2 linked regions of the Caldimonas thermodepolymerans genome follow. The protein of the gene in region 1 interacts with the protein of each later gene in a pairwise test. Links are inferred from orthologs where the notes say so. Each region holds a gene or a part of one and is shown on either strand. Other genes may lie near its edges.

Region 1 (6,518 bases):
GACCAGGTGGCGGATGGCCTTGAAGGTGGCCTCGGATGCCGCCACCGGCACCGCGATCAGCACGATGTCGGAGCCGGAGACGGCCAGCAGGGCCGACTCCGCGGCCAGGTCGATGACGCCCAGGCGGCGGGCCTTCTCCGTGGTCGACGGCGACTTGCTGTAACCGACCACCCGCTTGACCAGCCCGGCGCGCTTCATCGCCAGCGCGAACGAGCCGCCCATCAGGCCGCAACCGATCAAGCCCAGTTGATTGAACATCTGCACGGTCTCCGGCGGCTCAATGGACGTCGATGGGGTAGGTCCCGAGCAGCTTGAAGAAGTCGCAGGCGGCGCGCAGCTCCTTCAGCGCGGCGGCCACGTGGGGCTCGTCCGGGTGGCCCTGCAGGTCGATGTAGAAGTAGTACTCCCACTGACCGGAGCGCGCCGGACGGGATTCGAAGCGGCTCATCGAGACGCCGTGCGCCTTCAGCGGCACCAGCATGTCGTGCACGGCGCCGGGGCGGTTGACCACCGACACCACCAGGCTGGTGCAGTCGTGGCCCGACGCCTTGGGCTGCGGGTGGCGCTCCGGGTGGGCGACGATCGCGAAGCGGGTGCGGTTGTGCGGGTCGTCCTGGATCGCCGGGGCGATGATGTGCAGGCCGTATTCGCTGGCGGCGCGCTCGCTGGCGATGCCGGCCAGGCGCGGGTTCTCGGCGGCCAGGCGCGCGCCCTCGGCGTTGCTCGCCACCGGGCGGCGCTCGACGTGGGGCAGGTGGTTGCTCAGCCACAGGTGGCACTGGGCCAGCGCCTGCGGGTGGGCGCACACGGCCTCGATGTCCTGCAGGCTGTTCTCCTTGCGCAGCAGGTTGTGCCGCACCAGCAGGCTGGTCTCGCCGATGATGAACAGCGGCGTGGTCAGGAACAGGTCCAGCGATCGGGCCACCACCCCCTCGGTGGAGTTCTCGACCGGCACCACGCCGAAGTCGGCCGCCCCGGCGGTGGTGGTGCGGAACACCTCGTCGATGCTGGCGCACGGCACGCGCACGATGGACGAACCGAAGAAGCCCAGCGCCGCGAGCTCGCTGAAGGTGCCGGCCGGGCCCAGGTAGGCGACCCGGGTCGGGGTTTCCAGCGCGCGACAGGCCGACATGATCTCGCGCCAGATCGGCGCCACCGAGTCGGTCTTGAGCGGCCCGGGGTTGAAGGCCTTCAGCCCGTCGATCACCTGGGCCTCGCGCTCGGGGCGGAACACCACCGAGCCTTCCTTCTTCTTCAGTTCGCCGACGGCCTGAGCCAGCGCCGCGCGGCGGTTGAGCAGCGTCAGCAGTTCGCGGTCGACCGCGTCGATCTGGGCGCGCAGCGCCTGCAGATCCTGGGGGGGAGTCAGTTCGTCAGCCATGGCGAGCTGCAAATTCTCGCATGTAGTCGACCAGCGCCTGCACGCCTTCGAGCGGCATCGCGTTGTAGATGCTGGCGCGCATCCCGCCCACCGACTTGTGGCCCTTGAGCTGCAGCAGCCCGCGCTCCTTCGCCCCGGCCAGGAAGGCCTCGTTGAGGCGGTCGTCGGGCAGGAAGAACGGCACGTTCATGCGCGAGCGGCAGGTCGGGTCCACCTTGTTGACGTACCAGCCGGATGCGTCGATGTAGCCGTACAGCAGCTCGGCCTTGGCGCGGGCGCGCCGCTCCATCTCGGCCACGCCGCCCTGGCGCTTGAGCCACTGGAACACCAGGCCGGCCGTGTAGATCGCGTAGGTCGGCGGGGTGTTGTACATCGAGTGGTTCTCGGCGACGGTCTTGTAGTCGAACGCCGAGGGGCAGATCTCCAGCGCGTGGCCGACCAGGTCCTCGCGCACGATCACCAGGGTCAGGCCCGCCGGGCCGATGTTCTTCTGGGCACCGGCGAAGGCCAGGCCGACGCGCGACCAGTCGATCGGGCGCGAGGCGATGTGCGAGGAGCAGTCGATCACCAGCGGGGCGTCGCAGCCCAGGGCCTTCAGGTCGGGCAGCTCCTGGAACTCGACGCCGTGGATGGTCTCGTTGGTGCACACGTGCACGTAGGACGGGCGCTCGCTGAGCTGCCACTGCGCGGGGATGCGGGTGTAGCCGTCGGCCTCGCTGCTGGCGGCCACGCGCGCCCGGCAGTAGCGCTTGGCTTCCTTGTACGACTTCGCTGACCAGCCGCCGGTGACGACGAAGTCGACCGTGCCGCCGCGCGACAGGTTCAGCGGCACGATGGCGTTCTCGGCGATGCCGCCGCCCTGCATGAACAGCACGTGGTAGTGCGAGGGCACGTCGAGCAGCTCGCGCAGGTCGGTCTCGGCCTGGTCGCGGATGGACATGAACTCGCGGCCGCGATGGCTCATCTCCATCACGCTCATGCCGCTGCCGTGCCAGTCGAGCATCTCGGCGGCGGCCTGCTCGAGCACTTCCTGCGGCAGCGCCGCGGGGCCGGCAGAGAAGTTGTAGGGGCGCTTCATCTCGTCGGGAGGAGGGGTGTTGTCACTTCGGGGATTTCTTCGGGGCGGGCGGCACGAACGGCGCCAGCTGCTGGTCGATCTCCGTGCGCACGCGCTCGATCTGGGGCGAGAGCTTCGTGCGCACGTCACCGAGCACGGCCTCGTGGAGCGAACCATACAGCTGCGGCATCAGTTCCTGGTGCTTGCGGTACAGCGGCGATTCCACCCAGGCGATCAGCTGCTTGAGCTCGGCCTCGGTGAAGCGTTCGGCGAGCACCGGCGCCCACTTGGCCTTGACCTGTTCCTCGGCGATCTTGCGCACTTCGGGCAGCATGGTGTCGACGTACTTCCTGACGTCCGTCCTGATGGCATCGGCCACGGCGTCCCGCTTGTCGGCCGGCACGCGGGCCTGCAGCGCGGCGCCGGCCTCGGACAGCAGCACCGACGCATCGGTGCGCACCAGCTCCACGGTGACGGCCTCGGCAGGGCGTTGCAGCTGGATGAGCCTGTCCACCAGTTCCGCCTTGGATTGTGCGGCGGCGGGGGCGACATGGGCAAAGCCGGCCAGGGCCAGCAGGCTGGTGGCGAGGGCAAGGCGGGTGGTGTGCATGGCGGTCTCGATCTGGGGCAGCGGTCGGAACCGCCAGAAAGGACGCTGCACCCGAAGGTGCAGCGTCGCGGGTCGTCAGGGCGCGCGTGCCGGGCCTCAGTTGTCGGCGCCCCCGGCCGGCGGGGTGTCGTCGGCTGCTTCGTCCTCGGCCTTGTCGCCCGCGTCGTTCTCGACGATGCGCTGCAGGCCGCTCAGCTTGGAGCCCTCGTCCAGCGAGATCAGCGTCACGCCCTGCGTGGCGCGGCCCAGCTCGCGGATCTCGGCCACCCGGGTGCGCACCAGCACGCCCTTGTCGGTGATCAGCATGATCTCGTCCTCCGGACGCACCAGCGTGGCGGCGACCACCTTGCCGTTGCGCTCGGACTGCTGGATCGCGATCATGCCCTTGGTGCCGCGGCCGTGGCGGGTGTACTCGGTGATCGGGGTGCGCTTGCCGTAGCCGTTCTCGGTGGCGGTCAGCACGCTCTGGGATTCGTCCTCGGCCACCAGCATCGCGATCACGCTCTGGCCTTCCTCGAGCGTCATGCCCTTGACGCCGCGCGCGTTGCGGCCCATCGGGCGCACGTCGTTCTCGTCGAAGCGCACCGCCTTGCCGCCGTCGGAGAACAGCATCACGTCGTGCTTGCCGTCGGTCAGCGCCGCGCCGATCAGGTAGTCGCCCTCATCCAGGTCGACGGCGATGATGCCGGCCTTGCGCGGGTTGCTGAACTCGTCCAGCGCGGTCTTCTTGACCGTGCCCTGCGCGGTGCACATGAAGACGTAGTGGTCTTCGGGGAAGCTGCGGAACTCGCCGGTCAGCGGCAGCACGACGTTGATCTTCTCGCCCTGCTGCAGCGGGAACATGTTGACGATGGGCTTGCCGCGGCTGTTGCGCCCGCCCTGCGGCACCTCCCAGACCTTCAGCCAGTAGACCCGGCCGCGGTTGGAGAAGCACAGGATGTAGTCGTGCGTGTTGGCGATGAAGAGCTGGTCGATCCAGTCGTCTTCCTTGGTCGCCGCCGCCTGCTTGCCGCGGCCACCGCGGCGCTGCGCGCGGTACTCGGCCAGCGGCTGGCTCTTGATGTAGCCGGCGTGGCTGAGCGTGACGACCATGTCGGTCGGGGCGATCAGGTCCTCGGTGTCGAGTTCCTGCGCGTTGTGCTCGATCTCGCTGCGCCGCGCGCCCAGCTTGGTCTGGCCGAACTCCTGCTTCAGAGCGACCAGCTCCTCGGCGATGATCGCGGTGACCCGCTCGGGGCGCGCCAGGATGTCCAGCAGGTCGGCGATCTGGGCCATCACGTCCTTGTACTCGCCGATGATCTTGTCCTGCTCCAGCCCGGTCAGGCGTTGCAGGCGCATCTGCAGGATCTCGCTGGCCTGGTCGTCGGACAGGCGGTACAGCCCGTCAGGCTGCAGGCCGTACTGTGGCGGCAGCCCTTCGGGGCGGTAGGCGGCGCGACCGCCCGGGGTGTCCTGCTCGGCGCGCGCCAGCATCTCGCGCACCAGCGACGAATCCCAGGCGCGGCTCATCAGCTCCTGCTTGGCGATCGGCGGGGTGGGCGAGTTCTTGATGATCTGGATGAACTCGTCGATGTTGGCCAGCGCCACCGCCAGGCCTTCCAGCACGTGGCCGCGCTCGCGCGCCTTGCGCAGCTCGAACACCGTGCGGCGGGTGACGACCTCGCGCCGGTGCTCGAGGAAGATCTCCAGCAGGTCCTTCAGGTTGCACAGCTTCGGCTGGCCGTCCACCAGGGCGACCATGTTGATGCCGAAGGTGTCCTGCAGCTGGGTCTGCTTGTACAGGTTGTTGAGCACCACCTCCGGGACTTCGCCGCGCTTGAGCTCGATGACCACGCGCATGCCGGACTTGTCCGACTCGTCCTGGATGTGGCTGATGCCCTCGATCTTCTTCTCGTGGACCAGCTCGGCGATCCGCTCCAGGAGGTTCTTCTTGTTCACCTGGTAGGGGATCTCGTCGATGATGATGGCCTGGCGCGCACCCTTGTCGATGTCCTCGAAGTGGCACTTGGCGCGCATCACCACCTTGCCGCGGCCGGTGCGGTAGCCCTCGCGCACGCCCGACAGGCCGTAGATGATCCCGGCGGTGGGGAAGTCCGGCGCCGGGATGATCTCCATCAGCTCGTCGATGCTCGCCTCGGGGTTCTTCAGCAGGTGCAGGCAGGCGTCCACCACCTCGTTGAGGTTGTGCGGCGGGATGTTGGTCGCCATGCCCACCGCGATGCCGGCCGAGCCGTTGACCAGCAGGTTGGGCAGGCGGGTGGGCAGCACCAGCGGCTCTTTCTCGGAGCCGTCGTAGTTGGGGCCGAAATCGACCGTTTCCTTGTCGATGTCGGCCAGCATCTCGTGGGCGATCTTGGCCAGGCGGACTTCGGTGTAGCGCATCGCCGCGGCGCTGTCGCCGTCGACCGAGCCGAAGTTGCCTTGGCCATCGACCAGCATGTGGCGCAGCGAGAAATCCTGCGCCATGCGCACGATCGTGTCGTAGACCGCCGAATCGCCGTGCGGGTGGTACTTACCGATGACGTCACCGACGATACGAGCAGACTTCTTGTAGGGCCGGTTCCAGTCGTTGTTCAGCTCGTGCATCGCGTACAGCACGCGCCGGTGCACCGGTTTCAGACCGTCGCGGGCATCGGGCAGGGCGCGTCCCACGATCACGCTCATCGCGTAATCGAGGTACGAACGCCGCATCTCTTCTTCGAGGCTGATCGGGAGGGTTTCTTTGGCGAACTGAGTCATGCGGTCCCTGAATACGGCGGCGGCACAGGCCGTCCATCGGCGCGCGTGCGCGGTGAAACCGCGATTCTACGGCGCCCGGTGTGTCGTGCCTGCGCAACAGGGAAGAACGCAGTGCGCCACCCTATAGACAAAAACTTGTCCATGTGACGCGGTATGGCAGAATCCTTCCGGTCGGTAGCGGAACTGCGCGTAACCGCGTGTTTCCTGATTCCGTCTTTTTTCTGGACGCTTACGCAGTCGTTCTGCGGCTTTTCTTGAGAGGAGAAACATGAACAAACTCAACAAGGTGGCGATGCTGTTTGCCTCGGCCGCGATGGCTTCGGGCGCGCTCGCTCAGTCTGTCGATAACTGGCGCAACGTTGACGGCACCGTTTGGAAGAACGGCACCAACGAACTGTGCTGGCGTGATGCCACCTGGACGCCGGCCACCGCCGCCGCGGACTGCGACGGCGCGCTGAAGCCCGCTGCCGCACCGGCCCCCGCCCCCGCGCCCGCCCCGGCCGCTGCCCCGGCTCCTGCCCCCGCCCCGGCCCCGGCGCCCGTCCCGCCCGCGCCTACCAGCGAGAAGGTGACCTTCGCCGCTGACGCGTTCTTCGACTTCGACAAGGCTGTCCTGAAGCCCGAAGGCCGCGCCAAGCTGGACGACCTGGTCAGCAAGATGGAAGGCATCAACCTCGAGGTCGTGATCGCCGTCGGCCACACCGACTCGACCGGCCCCGACGCCTACAACC
Region 2 (17,001 bases), 1.3 Mb from region 1 along the record:
CTGGTATTCGAGGGTGATCAGGCCTTCGGGCAGCTTGCTCATGCCGATGACCTCGGGACCGGCGACCTCGACCATCGCGTCGAGCGTGTCGGACAGGCCCTGGGCCATCTCGGGCGTGAAGGCGGTCAGCAGGTCGTTGCGCACCTGCTGCTTGAAGAACTCGGTGGCCTGCGGCGACAGCTTCATGCGCTTGCCGGTGTCCTCCCACAGCTTGTCGTCGGTCTTCATGATCCTGACGGCGTCCTGGTAGGCGGCGACGAAGGCGCGCACGTTGGCCGGGTTGGCTTTGGCGTACTCCTCGCGCATGCCGAAGAACAGGAACGGCACGGTGGGCAGGCCCATGCTGTCGGAGATCTCGCGGATGGTGGCCAGCGTGCGGAACTTGCCGGTGGCCAGCATCTCGGGCGCCAGCGAGTTCCACATGCCGGTGGCCTGCAGCTCGCCCTGTTCCATCAGGCCGCGCAACAGCGGCACCGCGCCTTCGTGCAGCGTGACCTGCTTGTTCAGGTCGATGCCGTACTTCTTCTTCGCGGCCGCCACGGTGATGACCCAGTCGAAGCCGGTCTTGTTGTGCGCGCCGACCTTCATGCCCTTCAGGTCGGCGATCGTCCTGGCCGGCGAGTCGACCGGCACGATGATGCTGTTGACGTAGGTGAGGAAGGGCGCGACGCCGACCACGTTGATGCCGCCGGCCTTCAGGCGCGCGGTGGCCAGCCAGTCGAGGATCACGACGTCGGTGCTCTTGCTCTGCAGCGCGACCGCGGCCGAGTTGTTGTTGCTGTACGGGACGGTCTCGACGTTGATGTTGTACTTCCTGTCGAGGTTGTACTGCTTGATCACCAGCGGCGGGATCGACATCGTGCCCGCCGGGTTGATCAGCATGCGGATGGTGCCGCCGTCGCCCTTGGGCGCGGCGGTCTGGGCCTGGGCCAGGGGTGCGAAGTGCAGGGTCAGCGCGGCAGCGACGCCGCCGAGCAGGGCTTTGAGGTTGGTGGTGGGCTTCATGGGGCGTTGCTCCAGTGCAGGGGCGGGGACGGTCAGGAAACGGTGGGGCGGGGTGGCGGTGCGTGCCTCTCGTGGGTTCAGGCCTCGACCGGGCGGCGGTCGAGCACGCGGATGACCTCCTTGCTCTTCTCGAACAGGGCCGGGTCGTCGTAGGAGCGCGGACGGGGCACGTCCCGAAGGTCGATCTCCTCGGCGATCTTTCCGCCGGGGTTGCTGCTCATCACGATGATCCGGTCCGCGAGGAAGGTGGACTCGTAGGCGTTGTGGCTGACGAACAGGATGGTCGAGCGGAACTTCTCCCAGATGTCGAGCAGGCTCTGGCGCAGCTTGCGCGCGGTGAGCTCGTCCAGCGCGCTGAAGGGTTCGTCCATCAGCAGGATGTCCGGGTCCACCGAGAAGGCGCGCGCGATCGAGGCCCGCTGCTGCATGCCGCCCGAGAGCTGTCCCGGGTAGAAGTCCTTGAAGCGGGACAGGCCCACCAGGTCCAGCACCGCGAGGGTGCGTTCCTTCCACTCGCTGCGCGGGAAGTTCGCCGCACGCAGCGCGAACTCGATGTTCTGCGCGATCGTGTACCAGGGCAGCAGGCGCGATTCCTGGAACACGTAGGAGACGCGGAAGCCCGCATCCAGCTGCTCGGACATCGGGCGGCCCTGGATCGTCACGCGGCCGGTGTAGTCCGCATCCAGGCCGGCGACGATGTTCAGGATGGTCGACTTGCCGCAGCCCGACGGGCCCACCAGGCCGACCACCTCGCCGGCCTCGATGGACAGGTCGATGCCGCGCAGCACGTGCAGCGGCTCGCGACGGGCCGCGCGGTAGGTCTTGCCGACGTTGACGAGGGCGATCTGCGACATGGGGCGTCCTGTGGAAGCGTTGCGGGAGGAAGTCGACACGGCCGCGTCAGCCATGGCGCCAGCGGAAGATGTGCTTCTCGATGAGCCCGAAGACGAACACCTCGATGAACATCATCACGATCAGGAAGCTCAGCGCGTAGGCCAGCACCTGCGTCATGTCGAACATCTGGAAGTAGTGCTCGATGCGGTAGCCCACGCCGTCGCTGCGGCCCAGCAGCTCGACGAACAGCACCATCTTCCAGACCAGGCCCAGGCCGAAGCGGGCCGAGGCCAGCAGCATCGGCGCGACCTGCGGCAGCATCACCGAGCCGATCAGCTGGCGCCGGCTGGCGCGGAAGATGCGCCCCATGTGGATCAGGCGCATGTCGATGCTCTTGATGCCCTCGCGGATGTTGATCGCGAGGAAGGGCACCACGGTGAGCGCCGCGCCGACGACCGCGGCGCGGTCGTTCATGCCCATGACCATGTAGATCGTCAGGATGGTCACGATGGCCGGCACCGTGATGCCGCACACCACCCAGACGCGGAAGAACATGCCGGCGCGCTCGGAGGTCGCCATCGCGAAGCCGAGCAGCAGCGAGATGCCCATGCCCAGCGCAAAGGCGAACGCGATGCGCGTCAGCGAGATGCGGATGTCGCTCCACAACTCGTCCGTGCCGGCGAGCTCGGCCATCGACTTCACCACCGTGTGCGGCGGCGGCAGCACCGAGGGCGGCAGCGCGAGCGTCGCGAGGTACCACAGGGCGACGATGGACAGCACCGACAGCGTGCTCATCAGCACCTCGGGCGGCAGGCGCCGGCGCGGCGGTCGGGAGGCCCCGCCCTCCGCGGGCCGGGCGGCGGGCGTGGCAGGCAATGGAAGGGGCGTGGCCATGGCGAAGTCCTGCTGCGTCGGACTCAGGCCGCCTGGGCGGAGGCCTGGGCAGCCAGGCGCGCCGCGCGGTTGGCGGCGTAGTTGCTGGTCTTGATGACCGAGCCGCGCGCGGCGATGCCGCCGTCGATCGTCACCACCGTGCCGGTGATGTACTGCGCGTGGTCGGAGGCGAGGAACAGCATCAGCTCGGCGATCTCTCGCGCCTCGGCCGGACGGCCGCCGGGGTAGGCGTCGAACAGTTCCTGCCAGCGGCTTTCGTCGCCGAAGTTGTCGATCGCGCGGCGCCTCATGATCTTGACCATGCGGTCGGTGGCGACCGGGCCGGGGTTCACGCCGACCACGCGCACGCCGTGGTCCAGGCTCACGCCGCCCAGCGCGCGGGTGAAGGCCATCACGCCGGCGTTGCACGCCGAGCCCGCGATGTAGTTGGCGTCGTAGTTCTCGCCGGAGTTGCCGATGTCGTTGATGATTACGCCGCTGCCGCGGCGCTTCATGCCTTCGTAGACGTAGCAGCTGAGCTCCATGTAGCCGACCAGCTTCAGCGACAGCGCGCGGCGCAGCAGGTCCCAGTCGAGCGATTCCAGCGGGCCGGAGGGCATGTCGCCCGCGTTGTTGATCAGGATGTCCACGTCGCCGGCCGCGTCGGCCAGCGCCTTCATCGCGCCGGGCGCCGACAGGTCCAGCGCGTGCGTGCTGACCTGCGTGCCCGGGTGCCGGGCCTCGATTTCCCGCTTTGCGGCCTCCAGCGCGGCGCCGTCGCGCGCGGCCAGGTGCAGGTGCCGGGCCCCGGCTTCGGCAAAGGTCCAGGCGGTCGCCAGTCCGATGCCCTTGGAGGCGCCAGTGATGAGAGCGGTCTTGCCGGTCAGCGTCAGAGAGGTCATGTCGGTGCGTGGTCTGGGGTTCAGGGAAGGCGGGGCGCCCTCGGGCGGCCCTCGCGATGGGCTTCCCTTACGCACTAACCGTGCCAGCCGGAACACAGCCTTCGCTGCTTGCGGATGCGCGAGTCCCCGTGCAACGCGCCTCATATCGATGCACGTGCATACGGAAATGCCCGTTCTGGATTCACGGTGCAGGTGCACCCGCACCGAGATAGCTCGCCGCGGCCCGTGCAGGCCTGCCTGCAAGGTGGCGCGAATACTGCTGAGGACGGCTCCACCACGGCGGCCGCGCGAGGCCACCGCCTTCCTCACGGAACCCAAGACCCATCGGAGACTGCATGGAGCAGACCCTTGCCACCCGCGACGTCCCGCCCGGCCGGGAGCGCACGCGCGAGCGCGCCCCCACGCTGAGCGAGGAGCTGCGCGAGAACCTCGAAGAACAGATCCTCAACGGCACGCTGCGCCCGGGCACGCGGCTGGACGAGGCCGAGCTGGTCGAGCGCTACAAGGTCTCGCGCACGCCGGTGCGCGAGGCGCTGCGCGCGCTGGCCGGCACCGGCCTGGTCGAGATGAAGGGCACCAACGGCGTGTACGTCACCAGCCTGTCGATGCCCGTGATCCTGGAGATGTTCCAGATGATGTCGGTGCTCGAAGGCCTGTGCGCACGCTATGCAGCACGGCGCGCCACGCCCGCGCAGCGCCGTCGCCTGCAGGAGCTGCAGGAACAGCTCAGGGGGCTGGTCGACAGCGACAACCGCGACCTGTTCTACGAAGTCAACCAGCACTTCCACGACGCGCTGTACGACGCGTCCAACACCCACTACCTCGCCGCACAGACGCGGCTGCTGCGCAAGCGCGTGGCCTTCTACCGCCGCCACGTCACCTACCACCCGGGCCGCATGCGTTCGACCATCGGCGAGCATCAGGCCATCCTCGACGCCATCGAGCGGCACGACCCGGAAGCCGCGTTCTCCGCCGCGGCCAACCACGTCACGCTGCTGCAGGACGACATGGTCGACCTGATCTCGGCGGTCTCCAGCCAGCTGCCGGGCTGAGCGGCAAAAAGACGGCCCACGACGCGCACAGCGCCATGGGCCGGGGAACCGACACCGGGGTGTCGGGGACGGAGAGTCAACCGGAAAGGCCGGGGGGCGGCGGGCGCGGCCCGCGCTCAGGCCAGCAGCCCCTGCAGCACCTCGGTCAGCACGCGGGCACCCGCGGCCAGGTCGGCGGAGTCGGTGTACTCCGCCTCGTTGTGCGTGATGCCGTCGCGGCTGGGCACGAACACCATCGCCGAGGGCGCGATCCCGTGCAGGTAGCGCGCATCGTGCCCGGCGGCCGAAGGCAGCGCGATGGCCGGGATGCCCAGCGCCTCGGCGGCCTGCTTCACGCGCTGCTGCATCTCGGGCGGGAACACCAGCGAGTCCGCCGCCGACAGGCGCGTGACCTGCACCGTGCACGGCCCCGCATGGGCCTCGCACAGCGGCTGGACCTGGGCACTCAGGCGCCGCAGCGTCCCGGTGTCCGGGTGGCGCAGGTCGATCGAGAACACCACCCGCGCCGGCACCACCGAAGGCGCATTGGGCATCACCTCGAAGCGGCCCACGGTGAACTTCACGATGTCCTCGGCGTCGTGCATCACCTCGGTCAGCGCACGCACCATCGCCAGCGCCGCGAGCAGCGCGTCGCGGCGCTCGGCGCGGCAGGAGGTGCCGGCGTGGGCCGCCTCGCCGTCGACCTCGACGCGGAAGGTGTGCTTGCCCTGGATCCCGGTCACGATGCCGACGGGAACGCCCGCGCGGTCCAGCACCGGGCCTTGCTCGATGTGGGCCTCCACGTAGGCATGCACCGCGCCGCCCAGCGGACGCCCGGGGATGTGGGCCAGGCGCAGCGCGGTGGCACGCAGCGCCTCGGCCACGCTGAGGCCCTGGCTGTCGCACACCGCGCCGATCTCGTCCAGCGTGCGCGCGCCGGCGAACACCGACGAGCCCATCATGCCGGGCGCAAAGCGCGAGCCTTCCTCGTTCATCCACGCCACCACGTCCAGCGGCCGCCGGCGCGGCACGCCGGCCTCCAGCAGCGCCTGTGCAGCCTCCAGCGCGGCCACCACGCCATAGACGCCGTCGTAGCGCCCGCCGGTGGGCTGGCTGTCCAGGTGCGAGCCGCTCAGCACCGGCGCGGCGCCCTCGGGGCCGCCCGGCAGGCGCAGGAAGAAGTTGCCCGCCGCATCCCGGCTCGGCTCGAGGCCGATGTCCTGGCCCCAGCGCGCCATCAGCTCCTGGGCCTGCGCATCGGCCAGCGACAGCGCCGGGCGGTTCACCCCGCCGGCGGGCGTGGCCCCCAGGCGGGCCAGCGCGGCCAGGCGCTGGTTCAGGCGCTGCTCGCTGACGTTGTCGGCGGCCCTCATGAGGTCTTCATGATCTCGGCCGGCTGGCTGCGCGGGTCGCGCGGCAGCCACTTGCCCTGCTCGACGGTGGCGAGGAAGTCCCCGACGAACTGGTTGAACAGCGCCGGCTCCTCGAGGTTGATCGTGTGCCCGGCCTTGGGCAGCACCAGCAGGCCGCTGGCAGGCACGGTCTTCTTCAGGAAGATGCCGGGCTGCAGGCAGTGGTCGTCCTCGTCACCGACGATCACCAACGTGGGCACCTGCATCCGGCGCAGCTCGGCCTCGAGGTCGTAGATCGACGGGCGGCGTGCCTGCACGCCCTGCATCGTGCGCGCCGAGCCGATCGAGGAATGCTCGGCCAGCATGTCGGCAAACTCCTGCCAGCCGCGCGGGTCCTTGACCTGGAAGATGATGCGCGAGGCGGCCTGCGCGTAGGTCTTCGAAAATTCCGGCGCGCCCAGCTCCTCGAACTTGCGCGCCACTTCCAGCGAGACGTTGCGGAAGTACTCCTCGTACTGCTTCTCGGCACCGTAGCCCGCGCCGGCCACCACCAGCGAGCGCGCCCGCGCCGCGTAGCGCAGGCCGAAGTGCAGCGTCGCGAAGCCGCCCATCGACAGGCCGACGACGTGGGCCGAGTCGATGCCCAGGCCATCCATCACGTCGGCGATGTCGTCGACCGCGATCTGCTGCGAGTAGCGCTCCACGTCCTCCGGCACGTCCGAGGGCAGGTAGCCGCGTGCCGCATAGGTGATGCAGCGGTAGCGCCGCGTGAAGTAACGCATCTGCGGTTCCCAGCTGCGGCTGTCGCCGCCGAACTCGTGCACGAAGACGATCGGCGTGCCGCTGCCTGCCTCTTCGTAGTACAGGCGCACGCCGTCGCGCGCGGTGATGTAAGGCATCGCAGGCTCTCCTTCAGAACAGGGCGGGGGCGGTGGTGTGGCGGGCTTGCTCGACCATCCCGGGCAGCAGCGCGCAGAAGCGGTCGGCCCATGCCTCGGGCACCGACAGGCTGACCTTGATGAAGCGGTCGCCGAAGCGCTTCGTGTGGTAGGTGCCCTGGCGGATCATGATCCCGGCCTCGCCGTAGGCCGCCACCAGCGCCTCGGGCGTCACGCCCGCTTCGGAGGTGTCGATCACCAGCAGGTTGGCATGCGAGGGATAGACCAGCACGCGCAAGCCCGGCACCTGCTGCACCGCCTCGTGCACGGCCGCCTGGTTGCGGCGCAGGCGCGCCTTGACCTGCGGGAACCACTCGGCCTTGCTCTTCAGGGCCGCGATCGCCGCGCGCTGCGACAGCACGTTGCAGCCCAGGTTGTTGGGCGGCGCGGTGGCCAGCCTCTCGATGATGTCGGTGCAGGCGATCGCCGCGCCCAGGCGCAGGCCGGCGAGCCCGGCCCACTTCGAGAAGCTGTACATCACGATGCTCTTCTCGGGGTAGTAGCGGTAGGCGGGCGTGAAGCCGTCGGCGAACTGCGAGTAGGTCGCATCGTGGATGAAGTAGGCGCCGACCGAACGCGCGATGTCGGTGAACGCCTGGATCTCCTCGGCCGTGTGGCAGGTGCCCAGCGGGTTGTTCGGGTCCACCAGGTAGATCACGCCGGTGTCCGGGCCCACGGCCGCGCGCAGCTGCTCGGCGGCGAGCTTGTAGCCCTGCCTCTCGTCGAAGATCGGCAGCTCGACGATGCGGGCCCCCGCCTTGCGCGCGAAGTGGATCGGCCAGGCCCAGCTCGGGTCGGTGGTCACGAAGTCCTGGCCCGGCCGGCAGAGGTTGCTGCAGACGTTGTAGAGGCCTTCCACGCCGCCGTCGGTGACGAAGCAGCAGGCATCGGGCAACCCGACGTCCTGCAGGACCAGCTCGCGCAGCTCCTCGAAGCCGCACGGCGGCGCGTAGGCGTGGTAGCTGCCGTCGGCGAGCGCGTCCTGCACCGCCTGGATCACGCTCGGGTGCGGATCGAAGTGGTTGGTGTTCTGCCCCAGCCACATCAGGCCGGGCGTGTTGCAGAGCTGGTCGAAGTACCGGTTACGTTGTTCGAAGGGGCGCATGGTGGTGGGTCGGGTTGCCGGCCCATCCACGCAGGATGTGTGCCATACATCCGGGCCGCCTGGCGCTCGGCGTTGGGTCATGCGCGCATACCTTTGGTGCGGCCAGGGGCGGCCGACTTCCAAAATGATGCATACAGGATCCCGGCCTCTGTATATCCTTCGCAGGCCCGCCTTCGGCCTGCGGCCATGGCCCGCCCGGGCTCGCGCCGGAACTTGCCCGGCACCGGCAGGCTCTGACCAGGACCGCAACGGCCCGCCCCCGGGCCGGCGGCGAACATGCGAGAGGAGGTCATGCGCATGGACCGCCGGAGCTTCCTTTTCGCGAGCGCGACGCTGGGCGCCGGATCGCTGTGGCCGGCCGGCGCCGCCCGCGCGCAGTCGCCCGCTTCCCGGAGCACGCCGATGGGAGCCACCAATCCACGCCCGGAACGCCCGGCCCGCAAGCGGGTGTTCATCACCGGCTCGTCGACCGGGCTGGGATACCTCGCCGCCGAGACGCTGTTGTCCCAGGGACACGAGGTCGTCGTGCACGTGCGCTCCCGGGAACGGATGTCGGCGGTGCAGCCGCTGCTGGAGCGCGGCGCGGCCGTCACCGTCGGCGACCTGTCCGACCTGCGGCAGGCGCGCGACCTGGCCCGGCAGGTCAACGAGCTCGGTCGCATGGATGCCGTGATCCACAACGCCGGCGTGCTGTCCGGGCCGCAGGTGCTGGTGGTCAACACCGTCGCGCCGTACCTGCTGACCGCGCTGGTCCGGCGCCCGCAGCGGCTGATCTACCTCAGCAGCGCCCTGCACCGCAGCGGCAGCACCGACCTTGCCGGCATGGACTGGACCGGCCGGCGCGCCACCGGCAGCTATGCCGACAGCAAGCTCTACGTCACCACCCTGGCCGCGGCGGTCGCGCGCCGGTGGCCGGACGTCTGCAGCAACGCCGTGAACCCGGGCTGGGTGCCCACCCGCATGGGCGGCCCCGCCGCGCCGGACGACCTGCGCCAGGGCCATGCGACGCAGGAGTGGCTTGCCGTCAGCGACGATCCCGAGGCGCTGACCAGCGGCGGCTACTGGTACCACCTGCAGCGCGAGGAACCGCACCCCGCCGTCCACGACGTGCGCTTCCAGGACCAGCTGCTCGCCGCGCTCGAGCGCGCGACCGGCACCCCGCTCGCGTGACGCGATGGGCCGCGCGCGGATCGCCCTGTCCGGCGTGCGCCGCGAGGAGCTGGGGCCGGTCCTGGTCGCCGCGCTGTTCTTCTTCTGCGTGCTTACCGCGCTGATGCTGCTGCGGCCGGCACGGGACGCGCTCGGCATGCAGCGCGGCATCGAGGGCATCCGCTGGCTGTTCATCGGCACCGCGGTGGTGACCTTGGCCGTCAACCCGCTGTTCGGCTGGCTGGTGGCGCGCTTCAAGCGCCTGCAGTTCATCGGCGCCACCTACGGCTTCTTCGTGCTGTGCCTGGCGGGCTTCTGGGCCTTGCTGCGGTTCACGCCCGAGGCGGTCGGCCAGACCAGCGGGCAGGTGTTCTACGTCTGGTTCAGCGTGTTCAACCTGTTCGCGACCATGGTGTTCTGGGCGCTGATGGCCGACCGCTTCACCAGCGAGCAGGCCCGGCGCTGCTTCGCCCCGGTCTCGGTCGGCGGCACGCTGGGCGCGATCTTCGGGCCGTGGCTGGCGTCGCAGCTGGCCCGGCCGCTGGGCACGCCGAACCTGCTGCTGGTCGCAGGCGGCTTCCTGCTGCTCGCCCTGTCGTGTGCCTGGTGGCTGGTGCGCCTGGCCCCGGACCGGGCAGGGCCGCCGGCCGATGCACCGTCCACGCCGGCCAGGGCCACCGGGCCCGAACGCATCGGCGGCAGCGCCTGGGCCGGGCTGTGGGCCGTGTGCCGCTCGCATTACCTGGCCGGCATTGCCGCCTACGTGCTGCTGATGACGGTGGTCGCCACCTTCATCTACTTCACGCGCCTGCAGATGGTGGCCGCCACCTCCGAACACACCGACGTGCGCACCGCGACGCTGGGCCAGATCGACATGTGGACGCAGATCGCGGTGCTGGCGCTGCAGCTGGCCCTGACCGGCCGCATCATCCAGCGCTTCGGGCTGGGCGTGGCGCTCGCCCTGCTGCCGGCGGTCACCGCGCTCGGCTTCGTCGGCCTGGCGCTCTACGGTTCGTTTACCGTGCTGGTGCTGCTGGAAGCGGCCAACCGCGCGGTGCAGCGCGGCATCACGCGGCCCGCGCGCGAGACGCTGTTTCCCGTCGTCAGCCGCGAGGACAAGTACAAGGCCAAGGCCTTCATCGACACCTTCGTCTACCGCGCCGGCGACGTGGTCGGCGCGCAGACCGAGGGGATGCTGGGGCGGCTGGGCCTGGCGCTGGGCGGGCTGGTCGGCGTGGTCGTGCCGCTGGCGCTGGTGTGGGCGCTGCTGGGGCTGTGGCTGGGACGGGCACAGGCGCTTCAGGCGCGTTCCCGATCCCCGTGACCCGGTCAGCCTGCCTCGCCATGGCGCCGCCGCAAGGCCGGCAGGATGTGCCCTGCCAGCAGCGGCGCCACCCCGGGCGGTGCCGGCGGCTGCATCGGCAGCCACTGCATCTCGGCGATCTCCGCCGCCGGCCGCGGCACCTGGCCCTCGGGCACCTGCGCGACGAACACCTCGGCCCGCACGCGGGTGTCCGGCTCGTTCGCCGCCATCTCCTCGAAGCGGCCCAAGGGCGTCAGGGCAGCCGCCGGCACGTCGAGCTGCAGTTCCTCCTTCAGCTCCCGCCGCACCGCCTCGACCGCCGACTCGTCCCCGTCGAGCTTGCCGCCGGGGAGCATCCAGCGGGTGGTGTTCCTCTTGCGCACGACGAGCAGCTCGTTGCGGTCGTTGACGAAGCAGGCCGTCGCGATGCGGATCTGGTGCATGGGTTCCATGAATGCCGTCTGGTGGCGGACCCGAATCCTCCCACGAACGAAGGAAGGCCCGACGCGATCGGGCCTTCCATGGCGTGTCGAGGGCCACGCCCCTGGGCGGGGCAGGCCGGATGTAGATAGCCCCATAACCTGCGAACTCGAGTCTATGTAAATCAACTGAATCGCCCCGCCTTTCCCGGAGGCTCCAAACCTTGAGAGGATGGAGCCATGAGCAACAAATTGACGAGGTACGCACCCGAGGTGAATGCGTAAGCGTTGCGGTCCTGCCAAAGGTGCGTGCAATCTTGCGGATACCGCGGTCGAGCGTTGCCAGACCGCCTCTGGTGCCGTAAGCCATAGCCATGTCCTCTGTGTTCTTTGAACGTGCAACGTGTAGGCACGCACGTGACACCTAAAACAGATGCGCCGCGAGGCGCGTTGCGTTTTAGGTCGTTCACGAAACACAGGAACCGGGAGAAGAACTCAGCGGAAATGCGCGGCGCGGCGAAGGTGCAACGCTCAGGAATCTGCCTGGCTGCTTGTCCTGCTGGCCCCGCAGTTGCGAGCCAGCGGAAGTCAACCCGGGAAGGAGGTTGCTTGAGGGGTGCGCATGGGCTCGCAGCCGCTTGACCCGGGGGGCAACCATGCATCTGTACCGGCGGGCACACCGGCACAGTAACGATGGTGCAGGGATGACGGACTTGCTCGACCATGGTGCGTCTCACTCTAGGGAGACACGTCATGCCCGGCAATACTCAGCGCTGCGAGACCCCGGCAGGTTTGCAGGATTGTGCGTTCAAGACCAGGGTGCTGCCCGGAGAGTTCAACGCTTCTTGGGCGCCTTGGGTGACATGGCGTCTTCCGGCCCCGGGGCACCTGTCACGGTCCTGGGCCGCGGGGCGTGAAGGGTGCGCTGACCTTCTAGTGCCGCCCGCACACGGGTTTTGACGACCGACGGACGCGGTGGCCCCGCCTCCAGGGCTGGCGCTGATACCTTCGGCACCAAGACGAGCTCGAGTCCGAGGCGGTCGGCCACTGCAAGCAGCGTGTTAACCCGGTAGTCGGTGTGGCCGTTCAGCATGTTGGTCAGGGTCTGCCTGGAAATGCCAGAACGTCGCCTCAGCTCCTCCTGGGTGACCTTCATCTGCTTGGCTTGCTGCCGCAGTCGCGAGGCAATGTCGGAGAGGGTTCTCATCTTCAATAGTCTCCGCAGGCCGGTGGTCGGGGAAGCTCACTCTGTTGGCCGCTCCGTGGCGATTCGTCGGTCGGGCACATCTTCCAAGCCGCGGCAGGAACCGGTTGCCCTGAGGTGGACAACCAGCGATACGCTGGCCCTCCTGAACTGCAAACGGACTACCGACGTCGTAGCTACCCACAGGGGCGTTTGCGACGAGTTCAGCAAGGGCGTTCCCTGCGTGACGCGATACCTCGCGCGGGGCTCCTGGACTTCGGGACGGGCTGCGCTCGCGTAGCCCGACCGCCCTAGTCGACTCCGCCTCAGGCGTGCGAACGCGTGCGTGCCTTTACCGTCTCCCGGTGCCGTAGCCGCATTAGCTTAGCAGTGCCCGGAGCTTGCAAGAAGTAATGAGCTAACCGTTTGGAGAGACTGAAGAGACCGGTGCATTACCTGTCTAGAGAACTAGGATTTTTTGCGAATCTCCTAGTTTGCTGGACATCAGCGGCGAGCAACTGTGAACGGAGGGCTGCCTTGCAATGGTCCGTCCCATGGCCGTGCGCTCGCGACCTCGTCTTAGCCAGAAAAACGCGACAAACGCGACCGCTAAGTCAGAAAAAAGCGACAGCCGCGCTACGACCAACTTTGGAAGTACCGAAATTCGCGACAGCCCGCTCAAGCGTAAGCTTCCCCGATCCGCAGACACCCCATAAGTAGAACTTTCTGGCATGTTTTCCCCAGCCAGGAGGTTCCATGAAGAAGTCCCGTTTCACCGAGACCCAGATCGTCTCGATCCTCAAGCAGGCCGACGCCGGCGTGCCGGTCAAGGACATCTGCCGGCAGGCCGGCATCAGCGTTCCGACCTACTACAAGTGGAAGTCGAAGTACGGCGGCCTGGAGGCCTCCGAGCTGCGGCGTGTCAAGGACCTGGAAGCGGAGAACGCCAGGCTCAAGCGGATGTACGCCGAGCTGGCGCTCGACAACGCCGCGATGAAGGATCTGATCGCAAAAAAACTGTAGGGCCGGAGCAGAAGCGCGAGGCCGTGCGGTACCTGGTCGAGGTGCGCACGCGGCCCCTGAGCCGGTCCTGTGATTGCGTTGGGTTGTCGCGGGCAGCGTGGTACCAGCCGCCGGTGCACTGGACGGTACGGGATGCCGAGATCATCGCGGCCCTGGCCGAGGTGGTCGAGAATCGCCCGAGCCGCGGCTTCTGGAAGTGTTGCAAGGTCCTGCGCCGTGCGCGTCCGGACTGGAACCACAAGCGAATCTACCGAGTGTACAAGGCGATGAAGCTCAATCTGCGCCGCAAGGCCAAGCAGCGGCTGCCCAAGCGCGAACGCGTACCGCTCTACGTTCCCCTGCTGCCCGATGCCGTCTGGTCAGCGGATTTCATGGCCGACGCGCTGGCGTGTGGCCGCCGCTTCCGGACCTTCAACGTGGTCGACGACTTCAACCGCGAGGCGCTGCACATCGAGGTCGACACCTCGATCTCGTCCACGCGCCTGGTCCGCATCTTCGAGCAGCTCAAGCGCGACCACGGCCTGCCGCAGGTCCTGCGTACCAACAACGGCCCGGAGTTCCTGGGCGAGGCCTTCGTGCAGTGGGCCAAGCTCAACGGCATGGCCATCCGGTACATCCAGCCCGGCAAGCCCAACCAGAACGCCTACATCGAACGCTTCAATCGGACCTTCCGCGAGGAGGTCCTGGACCAGCACCTGTTCACCCGCCTCGACGACGTGCGCGAGGCCGCGTACTGGTGGATGCTCGAGTACAACGAGGAGCGTCCCCACGATTCGCTCGGCGATCTGACCCCGGCCGAGTACCGCCAACGCGTCGCCGGAAGTTCTACTTTTGAAATGCCTGCTTGACGGGGAAGCTTACGACCTCACAATGAAAGCTGGCCAGAAGTTGCAGCTCTTGACGGACGAAGCATGCACCTCCGGTTAGGAGGGAGGGGAACCTCAGGCTGTCTCAGCTATTGAGGTTCACTTTCTCACCATATGTAGCTCTCTACACGGATGCGTCACACGTCGATGTTCGCCGCCCTCAACGCGTTCGCCTCGATGAAGTTGCGGCGCGGCTCGACCTCGTCGCCCATCAGCATCGTGAACACGCGGTCGGCCTCGATGGCGTCCTCGATCTGCACGCGCAGCAGGCGGCGCACGTTCGGGTCCATCGTGGTCTCCCACAGCTGCTCGGGGTTCATCTCGCCCAGGCCCTTGTAGCGCTGGCGGCCGACGCTGGCTTCGGCCTGCGCCATCAGCCATTGCATGGCCTGGCGGAAGTCGCCGACCTTCTGTTCCTTCTGCCGGTCGCCTTCGCCGCGGCGGATCACGGCGTCGGGGCCGAGCAGGCCCTTGAAGGTCCGGCCGGCGCTGCTCAGCACGTCGTAGTCGGCGCCGTGCACGAACTCGGCACTGATGACGCTGGTCTTGACGTTGCCGTGGTGGCGGCGGCTGATGCGCAGTGCGTGCTTGTCGGTGCGCTCGTCATAGGTGGCCTCGACCTTGGCCCCGTGCAGCGCGGCCTGCAGCGCCGCGGCGCTGGCCTCGGCCTGTTCCTTGGTGTCCATGTTGATCTCGACGCCGTTGGCCAGCGCGCGCAGGGCCTCGGCGTCCATCCAGTTGGACAGGCGGCCGATGACGTTCTCGGCCAGCACGTACTGGCGTGCCAGCTGCTCGAAGGCCTCGCCCTTGAGCACGGTGTTGCCGATGCCGGTGTGCAGCTCGGCGTCGGTCAGCGCCACCTTGAGCATGAAGGCGTCCAGCTCGTGGGCGTCCTTCAGGTACTGCTCGTGCTTGCCCTGCTTGACCTTGTACAGCGGCGGCTGCGCGATGTAGATGTGGCCGCGCTCGACCAGCTCGGGCATCTGTCGGTAGAAGAAGGTCAGCAGCAGGGTGCGGATGTGCGCGCCGTCCACGTCCGCGTCGGTCATGATGATGATGCGGTGGTAGCGCAGCTTGTCGGGGTTGAAGTCGTCCTTGCCGATGCCGGTGCCCAGCGCGGTGATCAGCGTGACGATCTCGTTGGACGACAGCAGCTTCTCGTAGCGCGCCTTCTCGACGTTCAGGATCTTGCCGCGCAGCGGAAGGATCGCCTGGAACTTGCGGTCGCGGCCCTGCTTGGCCGAGCCGCCGGCGGAGTCGCCCTCGACGATGTAGATCTCGCACAGGGCCGGGTCCTTCTCCTGGCAGTCGGCCAGCTTGCCGGGCAGCCCCAGGCCGTCGAGCACGCCCTTGCGGCGGGTCATCTCGCGCGCCTTGCGCGCGGCCTCGCGGGCGCGTGCGGCCTCGACGATCTTGCCGCAGATGATCTTGGCGTCGTTGGGGTTCTCGAGCAGCCAGTCGGTGAGCTTCTGGCTCACGACCTCCTCGACCGGGCCGCGCACCTCGCTGGAGACCAGCTTGTCCTTGGTCTGGCTGGAGAACTTGGGCTCGGGCACCTTGACGCTGACCACGCAGGCCAGGCCCTCGCGCATGTCGTCGCCGGAGATCTCGACCTTGGCCTTCTTGGCCAGCTCGTTGTCCTCGATGTACTTGTTGATGACGCGGGTCATCGCCGCGCGCAGGCCGGTCAGGTGGGTGCCACCGTCGCGCTGCGGGATGTTGTTGGTGAAGCAGAGGACGCTCTCGCTGTAGCCGTCGTTCCACTGCATCGCCACCTCGACGCCGATGGTGGTGTTCTGCTCGCTGACGCGCTCGCCGACGGCGTGGAAGATGTTCGGATGCAGGACCTTCTTGCCCTGGTTGATGAACTCGACGAAGCCCTTGACCCCGCCGGCGAAGGCGAAGTTGTCTTCCTTGCCGTTGCGCTCGTCGACCAGGCGGATCTTGACGCCGTTGTTCAGGAACGAGAGCTCGCGCAGGCGCTTGGCCAGCACGTCGTAGTGGAAGTCGACGTTGGAGAAGATCTCGTCGTCGGGCAGGAAGTGCACCTCGGTGCCGCGCTTGTCGGTGTTGCCGAGGATCTTCATCGGGCTGACCTCGACGCCGTCACGCTCCTCGATGATGCGGTCCTGCGGCACGCCCTTCTTGAACTCGAGGTAGTGCACCTTGCCGTCGCGGCGCACGGTCAGGCGCAGCCACTTGGACAGCGCGTTGACGCACGACACGCCCACGCCGTGCAGGCCGCCCGAGACCTTGTAGCTGTTCTGGTTGAACTTGCCGCCGGCGTGCAGCTCGGTCAGGGCGATCTCCGCCGCCGAACGCTTGGGCTCGTGCTTGTCGTCCATCTTGACGCCGGTCGGGATGCCGCGGCCGTTGTCGATGACGGAGATGGAGTTGTCGGTGTGGATGGTGACGACGATGTCGTCGCAGTAGCCGGCCAGCGCCTCGTCGATCGAGTTGTCGACGACCTCGAAGACCAGGTGATGCAGACCGGTGCCATCGGAGGTGTCGCCGATGTACATGCCGGGGCGCTTGCGCACCGCTTCCAGCCCTTCGAGGATCTGGATGCTGCTTTCGCCGTAGCCGGCTTCGGCCGGGTTCTGGGCGGGTTGGCTCGGTTGCTCGTTGCTTGCGTCGGTCATGAAGGTCTCGATTCCTGTCGCTGGGGGCTGTGGCCGGCTGCCGGTCCAGCCCCGTCAAAAACGCTGGAGCGGGCCGCAAGCCCGCTCGGTGTCGGTCACGGGAGGCGCGCCCGCGGCCCGGCTCAGATCCGCATCGGCATCACCACGTACTTGAAGCCGGCGTGATCGGGGATGGTGATCAGGGCCGAGCTGTTGGCGTCCTGCAGCTCGATCTTGACCATGTCCTGGCCCATGTTGGCCAGCACGTCGACCAGGTAGGTGACGTTGAAGCCGATCTCGATGCTGTCGCCGCCGTAGTCGATTTCGAGTTCTTCCTTGGCCTCTTCCTGCTCGGCGTTGCTGGAGGCGATGCGCAGCACGCCGGGCTCGAAGCTCA

What was found.
Region 2: the proteins of gyrA (region 1) and gyrB interact in binary tests that used the Escherichia coli proteins (3 or more experiments, as listed by UniProt). The link is inferred for Caldimonas thermodepolymerans from one-to-one orthologs.

What each region holds. Positions count from the first base shown.
Region 1 is NZ_CP064338.1:1,312,215-1,318,732, forward strand. What follows is about bases 2,945-6,150. They hold gyrA (DNA gyrase subunit A), read right to left. Parts: upstream 5,788-6,150; coding sequence 3,145-5,787; downstream 2,945-3,144. Other genes in these bases: IS481_RS06305 (DUF2059 domain-containing protein), read right to left, coding at 2,945-3,048; ompA (outer membrane protein OmpA), read left to right, coding at 6,056-6,150. In the rest of the region: IS481_RS06290 (prephenate dehydrogenase), read right to left, coding at 1-258; pheA (prephenate dehydratase), read right to left, coding at 278-1,381; serC (3-phosphoserine/phosphohydroxythreonine transaminase), read right to left, coding at 1,374-2,459; more of IS481_RS06305, read right to left, coding at 2,482-2,944; more of ompA, read left to right, coding at 6,151-6,518. UniProt on the Escherichia coli protein: A type II topoisomerase that negatively supercoils closed circular double-stranded (ds) DNA in an ATP-dependent manner to maintain chromosomes in an underwound state.
Region 2 is NZ_CP064338.1:2,635-19,635, reverse strand. Bases 13,874-17,001 are described here. They hold gyrB (DNA topoisomerase (ATP-hydrolyzing) subunit B), read right to left. Parts: upstream 16,626-17,001; coding sequence 14,121-16,625; downstream 13,874-14,120. Other genes in these bases: dnaN (DNA polymerase III subunit beta), read right to left, coding at 16,748-17,001. In the rest of the region: IS481_RS00080 (ABC transporter substrate-binding protein), read right to left, coding at 1-1,005; IS481_RS00075 (ABC transporter ATP-binding protein), read right to left, coding at 1,083-1,859; IS481_RS00070 (ABC transporter permease), read right to left, coding at 1,906-2,733; IS481_RS00065 (SDR family oxidoreductase), read right to left, coding at 2,757-3,614; IS481_RS00060 (GntR family transcriptional regulator), read left to right, coding at 3,950-4,666; IS481_RS00055 (M20 family metallo-hydrolase), read right to left, coding at 4,783-6,018; IS481_RS00050 (alpha/beta fold hydrolase), read right to left, coding at 6,015-6,896; IS481_RS00045 (pyridoxal phosphate-dependent aminotransferase), read right to left, coding at 6,910-8,040; IS481_RS00040 (SDR family NAD(P)-dependent oxidoreductase), read left to right, coding at 8,338-9,210; IS481_RS00035 (NTP/NDP exchange transporter), read left to right, coding at 9,215-10,513; IS481_RS00030 (NUDIX hydrolase), read right to left, coding at 10,519-10,944; IS481_RS00025 (helix-turn-helix domain-containing protein), read right to left, coding at 11,747-12,118. UniProt on the Escherichia coli protein: DNA gyrase negatively supercoils closed circular double-stranded DNA in an ATP-dependent manner to maintain chromosomes in an underwound state.